3 regions of the Burkholderia sp. F1 genome follow, and region 1 is predicted to be linked to each of the others. Evidence: predicted binding sites of a transcription regulator. Region 1 holds the regulator's gene; each other region holds the start of a gene.
What was found. Region 1 encodes FliA, which starts transcription of late flagellar genes. Its sites were predicted from a motif close to CTAAAGTTTNNNNNNNNNNNGCCGNTA; they were not measured.
Positions count from the first base shown of each region.

Region 2: a site for FliA is predicted at 2,178-2,204, ahead of fliS (flagellar export chaperone FliS). Genes of this name have one in related genera too.
Region 3: a site for FliA is predicted at 4,085-4,111, ahead of ACFIMZ_RS05925 (DUF4088 family protein). Genes of this name have one in related genera too.

Region 1 covers NZ_CP172421.1:293,866-299,737, forward strand. Annotated here, with positions in the region: gene flhA (flagellar biosynthesis protein FlhA) at 1-968, shown strand, start outside; gene flhF (flagellar biosynthesis protein FlhF) at 965-2,698, shown strand; gene ACFIMZ_RS01380 (MinD/ParA family ATP-binding protein) at 2,691-3,506, shown strand; gene ACFIMZ_RS01385 (RNA polymerase sigma factor FliA) at 3,529-4,263, shown strand; S-adenosyl-L-homocysteine riboswitch at 4,328-4,446, shown strand; gene ahcY (adenosylhomocysteinase) at 4,482-5,872, shown strand, end outside.
Region 2 covers NZ_CP172421.1:3,895,932-3,901,803, forward strand. Annotated here, with positions in the region: gene ACFIMZ_RS18385 (flagellar hook-length control protein FliK) at 1-1,263, opposite strand, end outside; gene ACFIMZ_RS18390 (flagellar protein FliT) at 1,341-1,679, opposite strand; gene fliS (flagellar export chaperone FliS) at 1,676-2,110, opposite strand; gene fliE (flagellar hook-basal body complex protein FliE) at 2,270-2,614, opposite strand; gene fliF (flagellar basal-body MS-ring/collar protein FliF) at 2,871-4,643, shown strand; gene fliG (flagellar motor switch protein FliG) at 4,633-5,628, shown strand; gene fliH (flagellar assembly protein FliH) at 5,621-5,872, shown strand, end outside.
Region 3 covers NZ_CP172421.1:1,210,487-1,216,358, forward strand. Annotated here, with positions in the region: gene fumC (class II fumarate hydratase) at 1-485, opposite strand, end outside; gene norM (multidrug efflux MATE transporter NorM) at 669-2,057, opposite strand; gene ACFIMZ_RS05915 (RNA-binding S4 domain-containing protein) at 2,210-2,428, opposite strand; gene ACFIMZ_RS05920 (hypothetical protein) at 2,702-3,076, shown strand; gene ACFIMZ_RS05925 (DUF4088 family protein) at 3,196-3,972, opposite strand; gene ACFIMZ_RS05930 (AzlD domain-containing protein) at 4,144-4,485, opposite strand; gene ACFIMZ_RS05935 (AzlC family ABC transporter permease) at 4,482-5,234, opposite strand; gene ACFIMZ_RS05940 (AraC family transcriptional regulator) at 5,358-5,872, opposite strand, start outside.

The DNA.
Region 1 (5,872 bases):
TCGTCGACAAGAACAGCGACGGCGAGCTGCTCAAGCGGATCAAGAGCATCCGCAAGAAGTTCGCGCAGGAAATCGGCTTCCTGCCGCCCGTGATCCACATCCGCGACAACCTCGAACTGCGGCCGAACGGCTACCGGATCGCGCTGAAGGGCGTCGAGATCGGCATCGGCGAAGTGTTCCCGGGCCAGTGGCTCGCGATCAACCCGGGCCAGGTGACGGCCGCGCTGCCCGGCGCGCTGACCACCGACCCGGCGTTCGGGCTGCCGGCCGTGTGGGTCGACGTCGCGATGCGCGAGCAGGCGCAGGTGTACGGCTACACGGTGGTCGACGCGAGCACGGTCGTCGCGACCCACCTGAACCACCTGGTCGTCCAGCACGCGGCCGAGCTGCTCGGCCGCCAGGAAGTGCAGGCGCTGATCGAGCGCACCGGCAAGGACGCGCCGTCGCTCGTCGAGGACCTCGTGCCGAAGACGATTTCGCTGACGACGCTGCAGAAGGTGCTGCAGAACCTGCTCGAGGAAGGCGTGCCGATCCGCGACATGCGCACGATCCTCGAAGCCGTGTCCGAGCACGCGGGCCGCATCACCGACGCATTCGACATCACGGCCGCGGTGCGGCTCGCGCTCGGCCGCGCGATCACGCAGCAGTGGTATCCGGGCTCGGGCGAGATGCAGGTGATGGGCCTCGACGCGAATCTCGAGCGCGTGCTGTCGCAGGCGCTCGCCACGGGCGCGAACCCGGGCCTCGAGCCCGGCCTCGCGCACGCACTCCTGACCGGCACGCAGCAAGCGCTGCTGCGTCAACAGAATCTCGGGCTGCCGCCCGTGCTGCTCGTGCAGCACGCGCTGCGTGCGATGCTCGCGCGCTTCCTGCGCCGCAGCCTGCCGCAATTGAAAGTGCTGTCGTATGCCGAAGTGCCGGATACACGCACGATCAAGGTCGTTAACGTCATCGGGGGTTCCGCTTGAACATTCGCAAATTCACCGGGCCGACGAGCCGCGACGCGCTGCGGCTCGTGCGCGAGGCGCTCGGCGCCGACGCCGTCGTGCTGTCGAACCGCACGCTCGATGACGGCAGTGTCGAAATCGTCGCGCTCGCCGACGCCGAACTGTCGGCGATCACGCCGCCGGGCGCGGCCGGCGCAGCCGCGCTGCCCGGCGCGGCGTTCCGGGCCGGCGCGCTGACGCCGGCGGGCGCGGCGCCGCGTTCGGCCGTCAATCCGTATGCGATGGGCGACGGCGGCTTGCCGGACGTGTTTTCGTCGGTGTTCGGCGCGAGCGCCGAGACGACCGACGCGCCGGCGGCGCCGGTGGCGGGTTCTGCCGCCGCCGCTGCGTCCGCCGCAGGATCGCCTGCCGCGGGATCGCCCGCCGCAGGATCGCCTGCCGCCCCTTCCGAACCCGCGCCGTGGCTTGTCGAGCACGCGAAGCGCCTGACGCAGCAGCGCGAAGCGCTGATCGCGCGCGCGCAGTCCGCGCCGGCGGCGGAAGTCGCGCCGCGCGCCGCGCACGAAGCGACGCCGCCCGAGTGGGCGCGCGACATCGTGCGCAACGTCGCGCGCCGCGTGCCGGCGGACGACGCCGCGCCGCGCCGCCACGCCGCCGCGCCGGCCCCGAAGGCGGCGGACCGCGCGCGCGTGCCTGAAGACACGGCCGCCGCGGTGGCCGACGCGGTGAAGGCGCGCATCGAGCGGATCGTCAACGACACGGTGATGAACGAGCTCGGCTCGCTGCGCGGGATGATGGAGGAGCAGTTCGACAGCCTGATGTGGCATGAGCGCCAGCGCCGCAGCCCGGTGCACGGCGCGCTGACGAAGCATCTGTTCGCGGCCGGCTTCTCCGCGCAGCTCGTGCGGATGATGGTCGACAACCTGCCGCAGGGCGAAGGCGAGCAGACGTTCGAGCAGGCGGCCGAATGGGCGCAGTCGGTGCTCGAGTCGAACCTGCCGGTGCTCGACAGCGAGGAAGCGCTGATGGAGCGCGGCGGCGTGTTCGCGCTGATGGGGCCGACGGGCGTCGGCAAGACGACGACCACCGCGAAGCTCGCCGCGCGCTGCGTGATGCGCTTCGGCGCGAGCAAGGTCGCGCTGCTCACGACCGACAGCTACCGGATCGGCGGCCACGAGCAACTGCGGATCTTCGGCAAGATCCTCGGCGTGCCCGTGCACGCGGTGAAGGACGCCGGCGACCTGCAGCTCGCGCTGTCCGAGCTGCGCAACAAGCACATCGTGCTGATCGACACGATCGGCATGAGCCAGCGCGACCGCGCGGTGTCCGACCAGATCGCGATGCTGCACGGCGCGAACACGCCGGTGCAGCGCCTCCTGCTGCTCAACGCGACGAGCCACGGCGACACGCTCAACGAGGTCGTTCAGGCGTACCGCAGCGCGGCCGGCCATCCGGACGCGGCATCCGCGGAGCTCGCCGGCTGCATCCTCACGAAGCTCGACGAGGCGACCCACCTCGGCGGCGTGCTCGACACGGTGATCCGCTACAAGCTGCCCGTCCACTACGTGTCGACCGGCCAGAAGGTGCCGGAGAACCTGTACGTCGCGACGAAGAAATTCCTGATGAAGAGTGCCTTCTGTGTGCCGCGCGACGGCTCGCCCTTCGTGCCGCAGGACGAGGACATGCCGACGCTGCTTTCTGCGTTGACCGCACGTTCGACCGCCGAGCTGCACGAGGTGCGTTTTGGATAAAAGGATGATCGACCAGGCCGAAGGACTGCGGCGCCTGCTGGCCGGGCGCGCATCGAGGATCGTTGCGGTGGCGGGCGGGCCGGCGGGCGTCGGCTGCACGTCGACCGTCGTGAACCTGGCCGCGGCGCTGGCCGCGCTGGGCAAGGACGTGCTCGTCGTCGACGAGCGCGCGGACGTGCATTCGGCCGCCGCGACGCTCGCCGGCTCCTGGCTGCGGGACGGCGAGCGCATGCGCGTGGCCGCCGGGTTCGGCGTGTGCGCCGCGTCGCGGCTCGCGCGCGCGGGCTACAGCGACGCGCAGCTCAGCGACTTCGTCGACGGCCCGGCCGACATCGTGCTCGTCGATGCGCAGCTCGACGCCGACGGCGGGTTCTCGGCGCTCGCGCGCGAAGCGCACGACGTGCTGATCGTCACGCGCGTCGCCGCGCAGGCGATCACCGAAGCGTACGCATGCATGAAGCGGCTGCATTTCGCGCATGCGATCGCGCAGTTCCGCGTGCTGACCAATCACGTCGGCAGCCACGCCGACGCGAAGACCGCGTTCGACAACCTCGCGGGCGTCGCGAGCCGCTACCTGACCGTGTCGATCGCCGACGCGGGCTGCGTGAGCGCCGATCCGCTCGTCGAGCATGCGCGCGAGCTCGTGCGCACGGCGGTCGACGCGTTTCCGTCGTCGCCGGCCGCGCGCGATTACCGGCAGATTGCCGCCGACCTGCTGTACTGGCCGCTGCGTCCGCGGCCGGGCGCCGGAGCGGCGCGCGCGGGCGGCAGCACGTCGTTCGAGGCGGGCGCGGCGCACGCCGCGTGAGGGCCACCGGAGGGAGAGAGCCATGATGTACAACGCTCAAGGAAAGATTTCTCAGGCTGACGTGCTCGCGCAATACGCGCCGCTCGTGCGCCGCCTGGGCCTGCAGCTCGTCGCGAAGATGCCGGCGAGCGTCGATCTCGACGACCTGATCCAGGCCGGGATGATCGGCCTGATGGACGCGGCCGGGCGCTACAAGGAAGACCAGGGCGCGCAATTCGAGACCTACGCGACGCAGCGGATCCGCGGCGCGATGCTCGACGAGCTGCGCAGCAACGACTGGCTGCCGCGCAGCCTGCGCAAGACGTCGCGCGAGGTCGAGCATGCGGTGCACCAGGTCGAGCAGCACCTCGGCCGCGCGGCGAGCGAGGCCGAGATCGCGCAGCACCTGAACATGCCGCTCGACGAATACCAGGGGATGCTGCAGGACCTGCACGGCAGCCAGCTCATCTACTACGAGGATTTCGACCGCGCGGCCGACGACGAGCCGTTCCTCGACCGCTATCGCGTCGATCACGCCGATCCGCTGTCGTCGCTGCTCGACGAGCACCTGCGCGAGGCGCTGGTCGAGGCGATCGAGCGGCTGCCGGAGCGCGAGAAGCTGCTGATGTCGCTGTACTACGAACGCGGGCTGAACCTGCGCGAGATCGGCGCGGTGCTGGAAGTGAGCGAGTCGCGCGTGTGCCAGCTGCACAGCCAGGCGGTCGCGCGGCTGCGCGCGCGGCTGCGCGAGCAGGCGTGGGTCGGCGCGGAGAACTGACCCCTTTCAAGCGCACGCAAGGCGGGTACGCAATATTCCCGCCGATTTGCTACAATCCCACCCGTTTTCCGAGGAGCGTTGCGACGGACCATCCCGTGTCCGCCAGGCTCGGAAAGCTTCACCAAGCGGCCGGGCCGCGGCGCAATGCGCCGGCTCCCGCTTCCTGAACGGCGCTCACGTCACCATTTTCTAGAACTTTTTTTAGAAAGGAGGGCGTGATGAACGCCGTCATCGATTCCAAAGCTTCCAATGATTTCGTCGTCGCCGACATGGCGCTTGCCGGCTGGGGCCGCAAGGAACTGAACATCGCCGAGACCGAAATGCCGGGCCTCGTGCAGATCCGCGACGAATACAAGGCGCAGCAGCCGCTGAAGGGCGCGCGCATCGCGGGCTCGCTGCACATGACGATCCAGACCGGCGTGCTGATCGAGACGCTGAAGGCGCTCGGCGCCGAAGTCCGCTGGGCATCGTGCAACATCTTCTCGACGCAGGACCACGCCGCCGCCGCGATCGTCGAGTCCGGCACGCCGGTGTTCGCGTTCAAGGGCGAATCGCTCGACGAATACTGGGAGTTCTCGCACCGCATCTTCGAATGGCCGAACGGCGAATTCGCGAACATGATCCTCGACGACGGCGGCGACGCGACGCTGCTGCTGATCCTCGGCTCGAAGGCCGAGAAGGACCGTTCGGTGATCGCCAAGCCGACCAACGAGGAAGAAGTCGCGCTGTACAAGTCGATCGCGAAGCACCTCGACATCGACGCGAACTGGTACTCGAAGCGCCTCGCGCACATCAAGGGCGTCACCGAAGAAACGACGACCGGCGTGCACCGCCTGTACCAGATGGAAAAGGACGGCCGCCTGCCGTTCCCGGCGTTCAACGTGAACGACTCGGTCACGAAGTCGAAGTTCGACAACCTGTACGGCTGCCGCGAGTCGCTCGTCGACGGCATCAAGCGCGCGACCGACGTGATGATCGCGGGCAAGGTCGCGGTCGTCGCGGGCTACGGCGACGTGGGCAAGGGCTGCGCGCAGTCGCTGCGCGGCCTCGGCGCGACCGTGTGGGTCACTGAAATCGATCCGATCTGCGCGCTGCAGGCGGCGATGGAAGGCTACCGCGTCGTGACGATGGAATACGCGGCCGACAAGGCCGACATCTTCGTGACGGCGACCGGCAACTTCCACGTGATCAACCACGATCACATGAAGGCGATGCGCCACAACGCGATCGTCTGCAACATCGGCCACTTCGACTCGGAAATCGACGTCGCGTCGACCCGCCAGTACCAGTGGGAAAACATCAAGCCGCAGGTCGACCACATCATCTTCCCGGACGGCAAGCGCGTGATCCTGCTGGCGGAAGGCCGCCTCGTGAACCTCGGCTGCGCGACCGGCCACCCGTCGTTCGTGATGTCGAACTCGTTCGCGAACCAGACCCTCGCGCAGATCGAGCTGTTCACGCGCGGCGGCGAGTACGAGAACAAGGTGTACGTGCTGCCGAAGCACCTTGACGAGAAGGTCGCGCGCCTGCACCTCGCGCGCATCGGCGCGAACCTGTCGGTGCTGTCGGACGAGCAGGCGTCGTACATCGGCGTGTCGAAGCAAGGCCC
Region 2 (5,872 bases), 410 kb from region 1:
GAAGCCGTCCGGCGCGCCGTCGACCGCGCGGATCGACAGCCCGCCGAGCTGCAGCCCCGACGCCTCCAGCCGCTGCCGCAGCGTGGCCTCGTGCCGCGCGAGGCGGCCGGCGCCGGCCTCGTTCGCGCGCAGCCGCGCGACGAGCTGCTCGCCGTTCAGCACCAGCTCCGCATCGACCGTGCCGAGCGACGGCAGCGTGAGCGTGAGCCGCGTGCGCCATGCGATGCCGTCGCCGGCGTCGTCGCCGCGCGCCGCGTGCCCGCCCGAGTCGTCGGGCTCGATCGTCCAGTCGAGCCGCGCGCCCGGCCACGCTTCGCCGATCCAGCGGAACTGGTCGGTCGCGAGCACGTCGAGCTGCTGGCGCACGAGCGGCACGGCGGCCGGATGCACGGTCACGGGCGCCGCGCCCTGCGCGTCGGACGCCGCTGCGTTGGCCAGCGCGGCGCGCGCGGGGGTCCAGCGGGAATCGGCGGCTTCGGGGCGCGCGTCGGCAGCGCCGGCACCGCGCGCCTGCACCGCGTCGGGCCCGAGGAAGTCATGCGCAGGCGGGCGCGGCGGCGCGCCGGCCGGCACGCCCTGCCCCGGTGTCTGCTGGGCCGCCGCGCGAGGCGCGGGCGACGGCAGCGGCAAGCGGGCGTCGAGCAGGTCGTCGAGCGCGCTGTCGGCCGCCGGCGGATGCGCGTCGGCGGGCGTGAGCAGGCGCGCCTGCGGCTCGCGCGCGAGCGCCGCGAGCGGCCGCTGTCCGGCCAGCCATTGCGCGAGATGGGATTCGTAGAACAGGCCGCTTTCGCTCACGGCCTGCGCGAGCGCGGCGCGCAGCGCCACGACTGGCGGCGCGGCCGACGCATCGCGCGCGGCCTGCGCGGACGATGCGGCCTGGCCGGACGGGAGCGCCGCCTGGCGCGCCGCGTCCTGTGGCACGGCCGCGCGCGCACCGCCTGGCGCCTGCGCCGCCGGATCGGCCAGCAGCACGGTCGGATCGGCGAGCAGCGGCGTCCGGCCGACGACTGCCGGCGTCGCGTCGCCGCCGAAACGGGAGATTGCGTCGAGCACGAGCCCGACGTCGGACAGCGCCGTCTGCGCGGACGCTTGCGGGATCGACGCCGCAGGCGGCGCCGGCGCCGGCGCCGCGGAGGCGCCGGCGGCCTGCGCGCCGACCTGCGCGGCCGCCCCGCCGCCGGACGGCGGCGACACGGCGCCGGTCAGCAGGCTGTCGAGGCGGCTGGCCAGCAACGCGGCGGCTACGGTGTCGATACCGGTCATGATCGGAACCTGCTCACCTTTGCAACATCGATGCGAATTCGGAAACCGGCGGCGCCGGGCGCGCGCAACCCGCGCGGTCAGCCGCGCGCGCGCGCGCGGTACAGGTCGGTCAGCACTTTGGTCGAGCGCTGCGTCTCGAACAGCGCGGACAGCCGCGCGATCTCCGGGCTCGCGAGATCGCGAATCGCGGCGTCGTCGGCCAGAATGCGGCGAATCAGGTCGAGCTTGCGGGCGAGTTCGGCCTCGTCGAGCGCGATGCCCTGCCCGGCCTCCTTCAACCCGTCGACGAGCTGCAGGTATTCCTCCTGCAGCCCCGACAGCGCGTTCCAGTCGGCGCCGCGCGCGGCGTGCAGCATCCGGCCGGACACGGCCGCGATCGCCTCGTAGCGCGCGAAGTACTCGTCCTTCCGGTTCATCTTTGCTGGTCCGCGGCCTGTTGGGCGGCCATCCGCGCAACGTCCGGGCCGATGCCGACCCACGCTTCCTCGAGCGTCGCGAGCAGCCCGTCGACCTCGACCAGCATGGCCTCGCTGCCCTGCATGTTCGCCTGCAGCAGGCGCTTGCCGATGTAGCTGTACAGCGCATCGAGGCGCACCGCGATGTCGCCGCCCGCATCGCGGTTCAGCGACGTCTGCAGGCCGCTCTCGACGATGCGGATCGCCTTGCCGATCGCCTCGCCGCGCGCCGCGATGTTGCCCTGCTGCAGATGCATGCGCGCGAGCGCGATGGCCTGCCGCGCGCCCTGGTAGAGCATTGCGATCAGGCGATGCGGGGACGCGCCCATCACCCCCGTCTCGACGCCGACGCGCGCGTACGCATTGGCTCCAGCGTGTCCTGGGGAAAACATGCGCTTCTCCTTGTTGATGCGTTGGATCTGGATAGCCTGCGCCCGCGACGCGGCTGACTCCCGGAGTTATCGGAAAGGAAGTTAAAAGCTTTAGGCAGAACCGAGGGCCCGCCGGACGGCCGCCCCCCCCGGATGGCCGGCCCCCGGATCGCCGGCCGGTCAGACCGGCATCTGCATGACTTCGTTGTACGCGGTCACGAGCTTGTTGCGGACCTGCAGCCCGAACTGGAAGCCGATGTTCGCCTTCTGCATGTCGACCATCACGTCGTTCAGCGAGATGTTCGGCGCGCCGACCTCGAACGCGTGCGCCTCGCCGAGCGCGTGCTGCTGGTCGCCGCTGATCTTGTCGAGCGACGCCTTCATCGCGCTCGCGAAGGTCCCGGCCGTCGCCGCGCCGGAACCGGCGACCGCCGCGGTCGGGCTGGCCGCGCCGCTCGCCGCCTGCGCCGCCATCGCCTGCATCTGTTGCAATACCGAACCGATTCCGCCGACGTTCGCCGTCATGCTGTCTCCGCATCCAAAAAAGAGGGCCCGTTCGGGCCAGGCCGGGCGGGCCGTCGGCGCGTGTCGCGCGCGCCCGCCATACCGGATCGCGAAAAAGCATAGCAGCGCACCGTCCGGCAAAGCCGTGAAAGTACGGGGAAAACCCGGCTCTTTTCGGGCGATCGGATCGGGGGCGGCGTCACGATAATCGCATCGTGTCATTGTCCGCCCGCTCGTCCGAGCGGCTCAGTCGTCCCGCTCCGGAGAACCTCGACGCATGGATTCGCAGGCCAATTCGCTGATCAATCCCGACGCCCGCACTGGCCTCGCCAGCCCGGCGCCCGGCGCCGCCGCGGCCGCGGCGCTGCCGGGGGCCGGCGGCGCAGGCGTGGACTTCGGGCTCGGCGGCTTCGCTGAACGGATTCCGGGCATCGCGCGGATGCGCGGCAACCCGAAGCTGCCGTTCATCATCGCCGCCGCCTTCGCGGTCGCCGTGATCGTCGCCCTCGTGCTGTGGACCCGCGCGCCCGACTACCGCGTGCTGTACAGCAACCTGTCGGACCGCGACGGCGGTGCGATCATCACCGCGCTCCAGCAGGCAAACGTTCCATACAAGTTCGCCGACGCCGGCGGCGCGATCCTCGTGCCGGCCAACCAGGTCCACGAAACGCGCCTGAAACTCGCGGCGCTCGGGCTGCCGAAGGGCGGCTCGGTCGGCTTCGAGCTGATGGACAACCAGAAATTCGGCATCAGCCAGTTCGCCGAGCAGATCAACTACCAGCGCGCGCTCGAAGGCGAGCTGCAGCGCACCATCGAATCGATCAACGCGGTGCGCACGGCGCGCGTGCATCTCGCGATCCCGAAGCCGTCGGTGTTCGTGCGCGACCGCGAGGCGCCGTCGGCGTCCGTGTTCGTCGACCTCTACCCGGGCCGCGTGCTCGACGAGGGCCAGGTGCTGGCGATCACGCGGATGGTGTCGTCCGGCGTGCCCGACATGCCCGCGAAGAACGTCACGATCGTCGACCAGGACGGCAACCTGCTGACGCAGCCGGCGTCGGCAACCGGCCTCGACGCGAGCCAGCTCAAGTACGTGCAGCAGGTCGAGCGCAACACGCAGAAGCGCATCGACGCGATCCTCGCGCCGATCTTCGGCACCGGCAACGCACGCTCGCAGGTGAGCGCCGACATCGATTTCGCGCGGCTCGAGCAGACCTCGGAAAGCTACGGCCCGAACGGCACGCCGCAGCAGACCGCGATCCGCAGCCAGCAGACCAGCACCGCGACCGAGCTCGCGCAGGGCGGCGCGTCGGGCGTGCCGGGCGCGCTGTCGAACACGCCGCCGCAGCCGGCCTCCGCGCCGATCGTCGCCGGCAACGGCCAGAACGGGCCGCAGACGACGCCGGTCAGCGACCGCAAGGATTCGACGACCAACTACGAGCTCGACAAGACGATCCGCCACGTCGAGCAGCCGATGGGCAGCGTGAAGCGGCTGTCGGTCGCGGTCGTCGTCAACTACCAGCCGGTCGCCGATTCGAAGGGCCACGTGACGATGCAGCCGCTGCCGCCCGCGAAGCTCGCGCAGGTCGAGCAGCTCGTGAAGGACGCGATGGGCTACGACGCGAAGCGCGGCGACTCGGTGAACGTCGTCAACAGCACGTTCACGGCCGCCGGCGATCCGTACGCCGACCTGCCGTGGTACCGCCAGCCGGACATGATCGACATGGCGAAGGAAGCCGCGAAGTGGCTCGGCATCGCGGCGGTCGCGGCGGTGCTGTACTTCGCGGTGGTGCGCCCGGCGATGCGCCGCGCGTTCCCGCCGCCCGAGCTGGCCGCGCCCGCGCTGCCGGCGCCGGAAGACGCGGTCGCGCTGGACGGCCTGCCCGCGCCGGAGAAGGCCGCCGCGAACGACGACGCCGACGCGCTGCTGCTCGGCTTCGAAAACGAGAAGCACCGCTACGAGCGCAACCTCGACTACGCACGCACGATCGCCCGCCAGGATCCGAAGATCGTCGCAACCGTCGTGAAGAGCTGGGTGAACGATGAACGCTGAAGGCTTGACCAAGAGCGCGCTCCTGCTGATGTCGATCGGCGAGGAAGAGGCCGCGCAGGTATTCAAATTCCTCGCGCCGCGCGAGGTGCAGAAGATTGGCGCCACGATGGCCGCGCTGCGCAACGTCACGCGCGAGCAGGTCGAGAACGTGCTGAACGAGTTCGCGAAGGAAGCCGAACAGCACACCGCGCTGTCGCTCGATTCGAACGACTACATCCGCTCGGTGCTGACGAAGGCGCTCGGCGAGGACAAGGCCGGCGTGCTGATCGACCGCATCCTGCAGGGCAGCGATACGAGCGGCATCGAAGGCCTGAAGTGGATGGATTCGAGCGCGGTGGCCGAGCTGATCAAGAACGAGCATCCGCAAATCGTCGCGACGATCCTCGTGCATCTCGACCGCGACCAGGCGTCCGAGATCGCGTCGTGCTTCACCGAGCGGCTGCGCAATGACGTGCTGCTGCGGATCGCGACGCTCGACGGCATCCAGCCGGCCGCGCTGCGCGAGCTCGACGACGTGCTGTCGGGCCTCTTGTCCGGCAGCGACAACCTGAAGCGCAGCCCGATGGGCGGCATCAGCACCGCGGCCGAGATCCTGAACTTCATGACGTCGGTGCACGAGGAAGGCGTGCTCGAGAACGTCCGCCAGTACGATCCGGACCTCGCGCAGAAGATCATCGACCAGATGTTCGTGTTCGAGAACCTGCTCGACCTCGAGGATCGCGCGATCCAGCTGCTGCTGAAGGAAGTCGAGTCGGAAACGCTGATCATCGCGCTGAAGGGCGCGCCGCCCGCGCTGCGCCAGAAGTTCCTGGCGAACATGTCGCAGCGCGCGGCCGAACTGCTCGCCGAGGATCTCGACGCGCGCGGCCCGGTGCGCGTGTCCGAAGTCGAGACGCAGCAGCGCCGCATCCTGCAGATCGTGCGCAACCTCGCCGAAGGCGGCCAGATCGTGATCGGCGGCAAGGCGGAAGACGCATATGTCTGATCCGGCGAGCGAACGCGCGGGAGACGTCAGCGCCTACCAGCGCTGGGAGATGGCGTCGTTCGACCCGCCGCCTCCCCCGCCGCCGCCCGACACCGCGGCGGCGGCGGCCGCCGCGCTCGCCGAGGAATTGCAGCGCGTGCGCGACGCCGCGCACGCGGAAGGCCTGTCGACCGGTCACGTCGAGGGCCAGGCGCACGGCTACCAGGCCGGCTACGAGCAGGGCCACCAGCAGGGTTTCGAGGCC
Region 3 (5,872 bases), 920 kb from region 1:
AGCAGGTGGTTGACGATCGCATACGCGGCGGCGACGTGCATCGCGGTCGGGAACACGTCGTTCGACGACTGGCCGCGGTTCACGTCGTCGTTCGGATGGACCTTGCGCGCCTCGCCGCGCTCGCCGCCCATCAGCTCGCTTGCGCGGTTCGCGATCACCTCGTTGAGGTTCATGTTGGTCTGCGTGCCCGAGCCGGTCTGCCAGACTGCGAGCGGGAATTCGCGCGGATGGTGGCCCGCGATGATCTCGTCGGCCGCCGCGATGATCGCGTGCGCCTTGTCGTCGGCCAGCACGCCGAGCGACTGGTTCACGGCCGCCGCCGCGCGCTTCACGATCGCGAGCGCGTGGATCAGCTCCGGCGACTGCTTTTCGGTCGAGATCCGGAAATTCTGCAGCGAGCGCTCGGTCTGCGCGCCCCAGAGCCGGGCGGCCGGCACGGCGATCTCGCCGAACGTGTCGCGTTCCATCCGAACTGCTTCGTTCATGATGCACTCCTCTTCGAAAGGGGAAAGGCCGCGCGGCGCGCGGCGTCGGGCGTATCGTGGGCAGGCCGCGCCGCTCGTGCGCGGCGTCTCTTCGGCGGGCCTGGCGCAGGCCCGTGATCTGCGTGATCTGCGTGAACAGCAGCTAGCATAGCGCCGACGGCGGCTTTGCGCCGTCGGGAGCGCTCACGCGCGCAGCGTGGCGAGCGACGCGCTCTTGCGGTGGAAGCGCCACGCCATCAGCACGGCGACGCTCGCGAGCCCGGCGGCGAGCCCCCACCACAGGCCGCGCGCGCCGAGACCCGCGTGGAACGCGAGCCAGTAGCCGGTCGGAAAGCCGATGCCCCAGTAGCCGAGGGTGGCGGCGAGCATCGGCACGCGCGTGTCCTTCAGGCCGCGCAGCGCGCCGGAGCCGACCGTCTGCATCCCGTCGACGATCTGGAACACCGCGGCGATGCCGAGCAGCGACGCGGCGAGCGACACCGTGCCGGCATTGGCGGGGTCGTCGAGGCGCAGGTAGAGGCCGACGATCGCGTGCGGCGCGACGATCAGCACGAGGCCCGACAGCGACATGAACGCGACCCCGAGCCCGAGCGCGACGAAGCCCGCGTGGCGCGCGGCGACCGGCGCGCCCGCGCCGGCCCAGTAGCCGACCCGGACGTTGGCCGCCTGGCCGATCGCGAGCGGCACCATGAATGCCACCGACGCGACGTTCAGCGCGATCTGGTGCGCGGCGAGCGACGTCTCGCCGAGCACGCCGATCGTGAGGCCGGTGGCGAGGAACAGCGTCGATTCGACACCGTACGTGATCGCGACCGGCCAGCCGATGCCGATCAGCTCGCCCATCATCGGCAGCTTCGGACGCGACACGGTCACGAAGTGCTTGAACCGCTGGCGGCTGTGCAGCAGCCACACGAGCGCGAGCGCCATGAGCCAGATCGTGATCGTCGTCGCGACCGCGGAGCCGAGAAAGCCGAGGCGCGGCAGTCCGAACGCGCCGTGGATCAGCCCGTAGTTCAGCACCGCGTTGACGCCGACGCCGCCGAGCGACACCCACAGTAGCCGCCGCGCGGCGCCGATCGCGGGCAGGAACGAGCGCATCAGGCCGACGCCGATCAGGCTGCCGAGCGCGGCGAAGCGCAGGATGCCCGTGTATTCGCCGACGTTGCGCGCGAGCGTCGGCGGCTCGTGGAACATCAGCAGGATCGGCTCGGAAAGCGACAACGCGACGATCGCGGGGATCGCGAGCAGCACGGACAGCGCGAAGCCCGTCCAGTAGATGTGCGGCACGCGATGATCGGCTTTCGCGCCGCGCGCGTGCGCGACGCTGACGCTGACCGACGACAGGACGCCCTGCAGCACCGTGACGATGACGAAGAAGAAGTTCGCGCCGAGGCCGCCCGCCGCGAGCGAGTCGGGGCCGAGCGAGCCGAGCAGCACGGTGTCGGTGACGCTCATCGCCATCTGCGACAGTTGCGCGATGGCGAGCGGGGCGGCGAGACGCGCGGTATCGGCGGCGTGACTGGACAGGGAGGGCGGCGCGGCGGCCGTCCGCGAGAGACCGGAATGCGACATGGAATGAGCGCCTGCGCGGGTGCCGGCCCGCGCTGTGTTTATTTTGAGAGAGGCGCCTAGCTTACGGGTTTATTCGCACCCTGTCGAACGGGGGGGCGATGGCCCTGTCGCGGGCAGGGTCGGGTGCGGCGTGGCGCGGCCGGACGCTTGCGCTACGCGCCGTGCACCGCGATCCGCGTGTCGCCGAGCAGCACGACCTGGCCTGCGCGGATCTTGCAGGTCTTGCGGAGTTCGACTGCGCCGTCGACCTTCACCGCGCCGGACGCGACGATCACTTTCGCGGAGCCGCCGCTGTCGGCGAGGCCGGTGATCTTCAGGAGGTTGTGCAACTCGACGAATTCGCCGGTCAGCGTGAAATCCAGATTGGGCATGACGAGGAAAGCGCGCGGGGCGCGGGATGAATCGCCCCGCATCATACGGCACCGGGGGCCTGCGCGCGAGCGCGGCGATGCGGCGTCAGCCCGGGATGTTAAAGAGTGTGAGCCATTCGTCAGCAAATGAAACGGTGGGTAACAGTCTGCGAGATCGGCGAACCCGTCCCGCGAACGCCGGGTCTCTAGCCGTACCTGCTGCGTGTTGCGGCGGGGGACGCGATGGACCGCACCGATGCAGTCCACGCCAACAACTTCTTGAGGAGGATAGCCATGTCCAAGATTCGTATGATGTTGATCGGTGCCGCGCTGACGGCGTTCGCGACTTCGGCTGCGTTCGCGCAGACTGCGGGCGCACAGGGCTCGGCAGGCGCCGGCGTGCAGGTGCAGACGCCGGCCGCCGGTGCGGGCGTGCAGGGCGGCACCGATGCGTCGGGCGGCGCGACCGGCGCAATGAGCTCGGCGACCGACGAGGCGAAGGACGCCGCGTCGTCGGCCGTCCACTCGACGAAGAAGCACGTCAAGCACGCCGCGAAGTCGGCGAAGGGTCATGCCAACGCCGCGAAGGCGAAGGCCGGCGAAGCCGCCGACGGCGACGCATCGATTGGCGTGAAGGGCGGTGCGTCGGCCGAAGGCGCCACGCAGTAACGTCGTTCGTCCGCCGCGCGACGGTCGCCCCGGAAGGCGCGTCGTGCCGGCGGCGTCAACCCGGCGGCCCGGTTCGCATCGCGCGGACCGGGCCGTTGTTCATGGGCGCGAGCGCGCGGTCACGGTCGGCGCTGTTCGGGCGTCTGGCCCTGTTGCGTGCGCATCGCGGGCGGCGAGAACACGCTGCGCAGCCACGCGGCAAGGCGCGCGAACACGTCGTATGGTTCCTCGACGAAGATTTCCGGCTTCAGGAGCCGCAGGTATTCCATGATCTGCTGCGCTTCCGCCTTCTGGAACGAGCCGTGCGCAAGCGCCAGCCGCAGCAGCCCGCGCAGTTCGCCGAGCTTGTCGCGCGCCGTGCTGCCGACGCTCATCTCGCACGCGAGCTTGGCTTCGTAGATCCGCTGCCGCAGCGATTCCGCGAGCCGCCAGGCGGGCGTCTGCATCTGCTCCTCGAGCGCCTGGATGTCCTGCACCGCGCTCTTGATCTGCGCGGCGAGCGGATCGATCAGGGTCACATCGCCCTGCGCTTCGGCGACGATCGCCTTCGCCCAGTCGCGGCACGCCTTCGCCAGCTCGTCGGGCGTCCATTCCGTACGCGACGCGAAGCCAAAGCCGAATTCGCCGGCCTGGCGCATCAGGATCGCGACGACGTCGGGGAATTCCTTGTCGAGCGTGCGTTTGGCCCATGCATACTGGCCGCCCTGCAGCATTCGCTGCACGGCGTGCTCGGTGAGCGGCACCATGTTGTCGAGCAGTTTTGCGCGCAGGAAATCCTCGAACGACGGCGTCGCGAATTGCGGGTCGAGTTTCAGCGACACGCGCACGAATGCGTCGTAGTCCTTGCGCAAGGACGAGAGCGTGTCGTCCTTGAGGGAAAGGGTGATCTGGCCCATGAATCGTCTCGGTGGCGGCCCGCGCCGGCCGGATGCCGGGATCGCACGCCGGCGCCGGCGCGTCGTCGACGGTCCGGCTCACGCCGGGACCGACGGCGGGTCTTCAACCGTTTATCGGCCGGGCGGCGCGAAACTTGAGCGGAACGCGCGCTCGCGCGTTCCGGCGCCGGTTCAGCCGGGCAGCCAGCCGTGCGGCAGCACCACACCCTGCCAGAAGAAGAACACCGCGAGCCCGGCCGCGATCGTCACGAGCGGCCGGCGCGTCGCCGCCGACACGAGCACTGCGGCGAGCGCGCCGACGAGCTGCGGATTGCGCCACGTCAGCTCGGCCGCGCCGCCGTGCGGCGACACGGTCATCGGCACGATGATCGCGGTCAGCACGGTGACCGGCACGAAGCCGAGCGCCGTGCGCACGAGCGGCGGGAATGTCAGCCGCTCGCCGAACAGGAACAGCGTTGCGCGGATCGCATAGGTGATGGCGGCCATGCCGAGGATCAGCAGCGCGTAGCTCACGATGCGGCCTCCGGGTGCGAGCCGGCGCGCGCGCGCTCCTGCAGCAGCGTCAGCGCGACGCCGACGACGACGCCCGCCGCGACTGCGCCCAGCAGGCCGAGCTTGTACGGCCAGCCCTGCCAGTAATACGCGAGCACGCCGGCCGTCGCGGCGGCCGAGAAGTAGCGCAGCGTGCCCAGTTGCGGCACGACGATCGCGATGAAGGTCGCCGCCATCGCGAAGTCGAGACCGAGCGACTGGAGCCCCGGGAATGCCGAGCCGAACCCCAGGCCGGCGAGCGTCCAGACCTGCCAGTTCACGTACATCGCGAGTCCCGAGCCGAAGAAGTAGTGCGGGCCGATCGCGCCCGGCTGGAAATGCCGGTAGTGCGCGTACGCGACCGCGAACACCTCGTCTGTCATCAGCGCGCCGAGCGTCGCGCGCCAGCGCAGCGGCAGGTGGGCGACGTACGGCGCGAGCGTCGCGCTGTAAAGCAGGTGGCGCAGGTTGACGATCAGCGTCGTCGCGAGCACGACGACGAAGCCCGCGCCGCCCGCGACGAGCCCGAGCGCGATGAACTGCGCAGAGCCGGCGAACACGGTCAGCGACATCAGCGCGCCGTGCCAGCCGGCGAGCGGGCCGCCGGCAACGAGCGTGCCGAAGATCACGCCGAACGGCGCTGCGCCGACCATCATCGGGATCGTGTCGCGGGCGCCGTCGAGCCATTCGTTCAGCGGACGGCGTGGGGATAACGTGGGTGATTGATTCAAGATGGCTCCTCCATATGCGGGAGGATAGCGGGCCGGCGAACGGGCGGCTTGTACGTTCTTGCGCAGCCGGGCGAGGCCATGCCGTGCCGTGCGTCGGGCGGCCCGCAGCGCTGCGCCGGGGCGTCAGCGCGTCTGCCAGCGTCCCGGCGGCACGCCGAACATCCGCCTGAAGTGCCGGGTGAAATGGCTCTGGTCGACGAAGCCGCTGGCGGCGGCGACCTCGGCGACGGCCACGCCCGCGCGCAGCGGCGCGAGCGCGCGCTGCAACCGCAGCTGGTTGCGCCACGCGTGCGGCGGCATGCCGGTCGTGCGCGTGAACAGGCGCGCCGCATGGAACGGCGACAATCCTGCCGCCTGCGCGATCTCGTCGAGCGTGACCGCGCACGTCAGATCGGCGGCAAGCCGCTCGCGCATCGCTTCGACGCGCGGTTCGTCCGCGGCGAGCGACGCTGGCCGCAGATGCGCGTCCGCGTGGCGCACGATCAGTGTCGAGAACGCGTCGAGCATCGCCGTCTCGGCGGCAAGCGGGTCGTAGATCCGCGGCGCGTCGGGCATCGCGGTGTCGTCGGCAGGCGGCCCGTACTCGTGGGGCGCCGTCGCGCGAACGCTGCCGGCCTCCATCATCCGGTGCGCCCGCG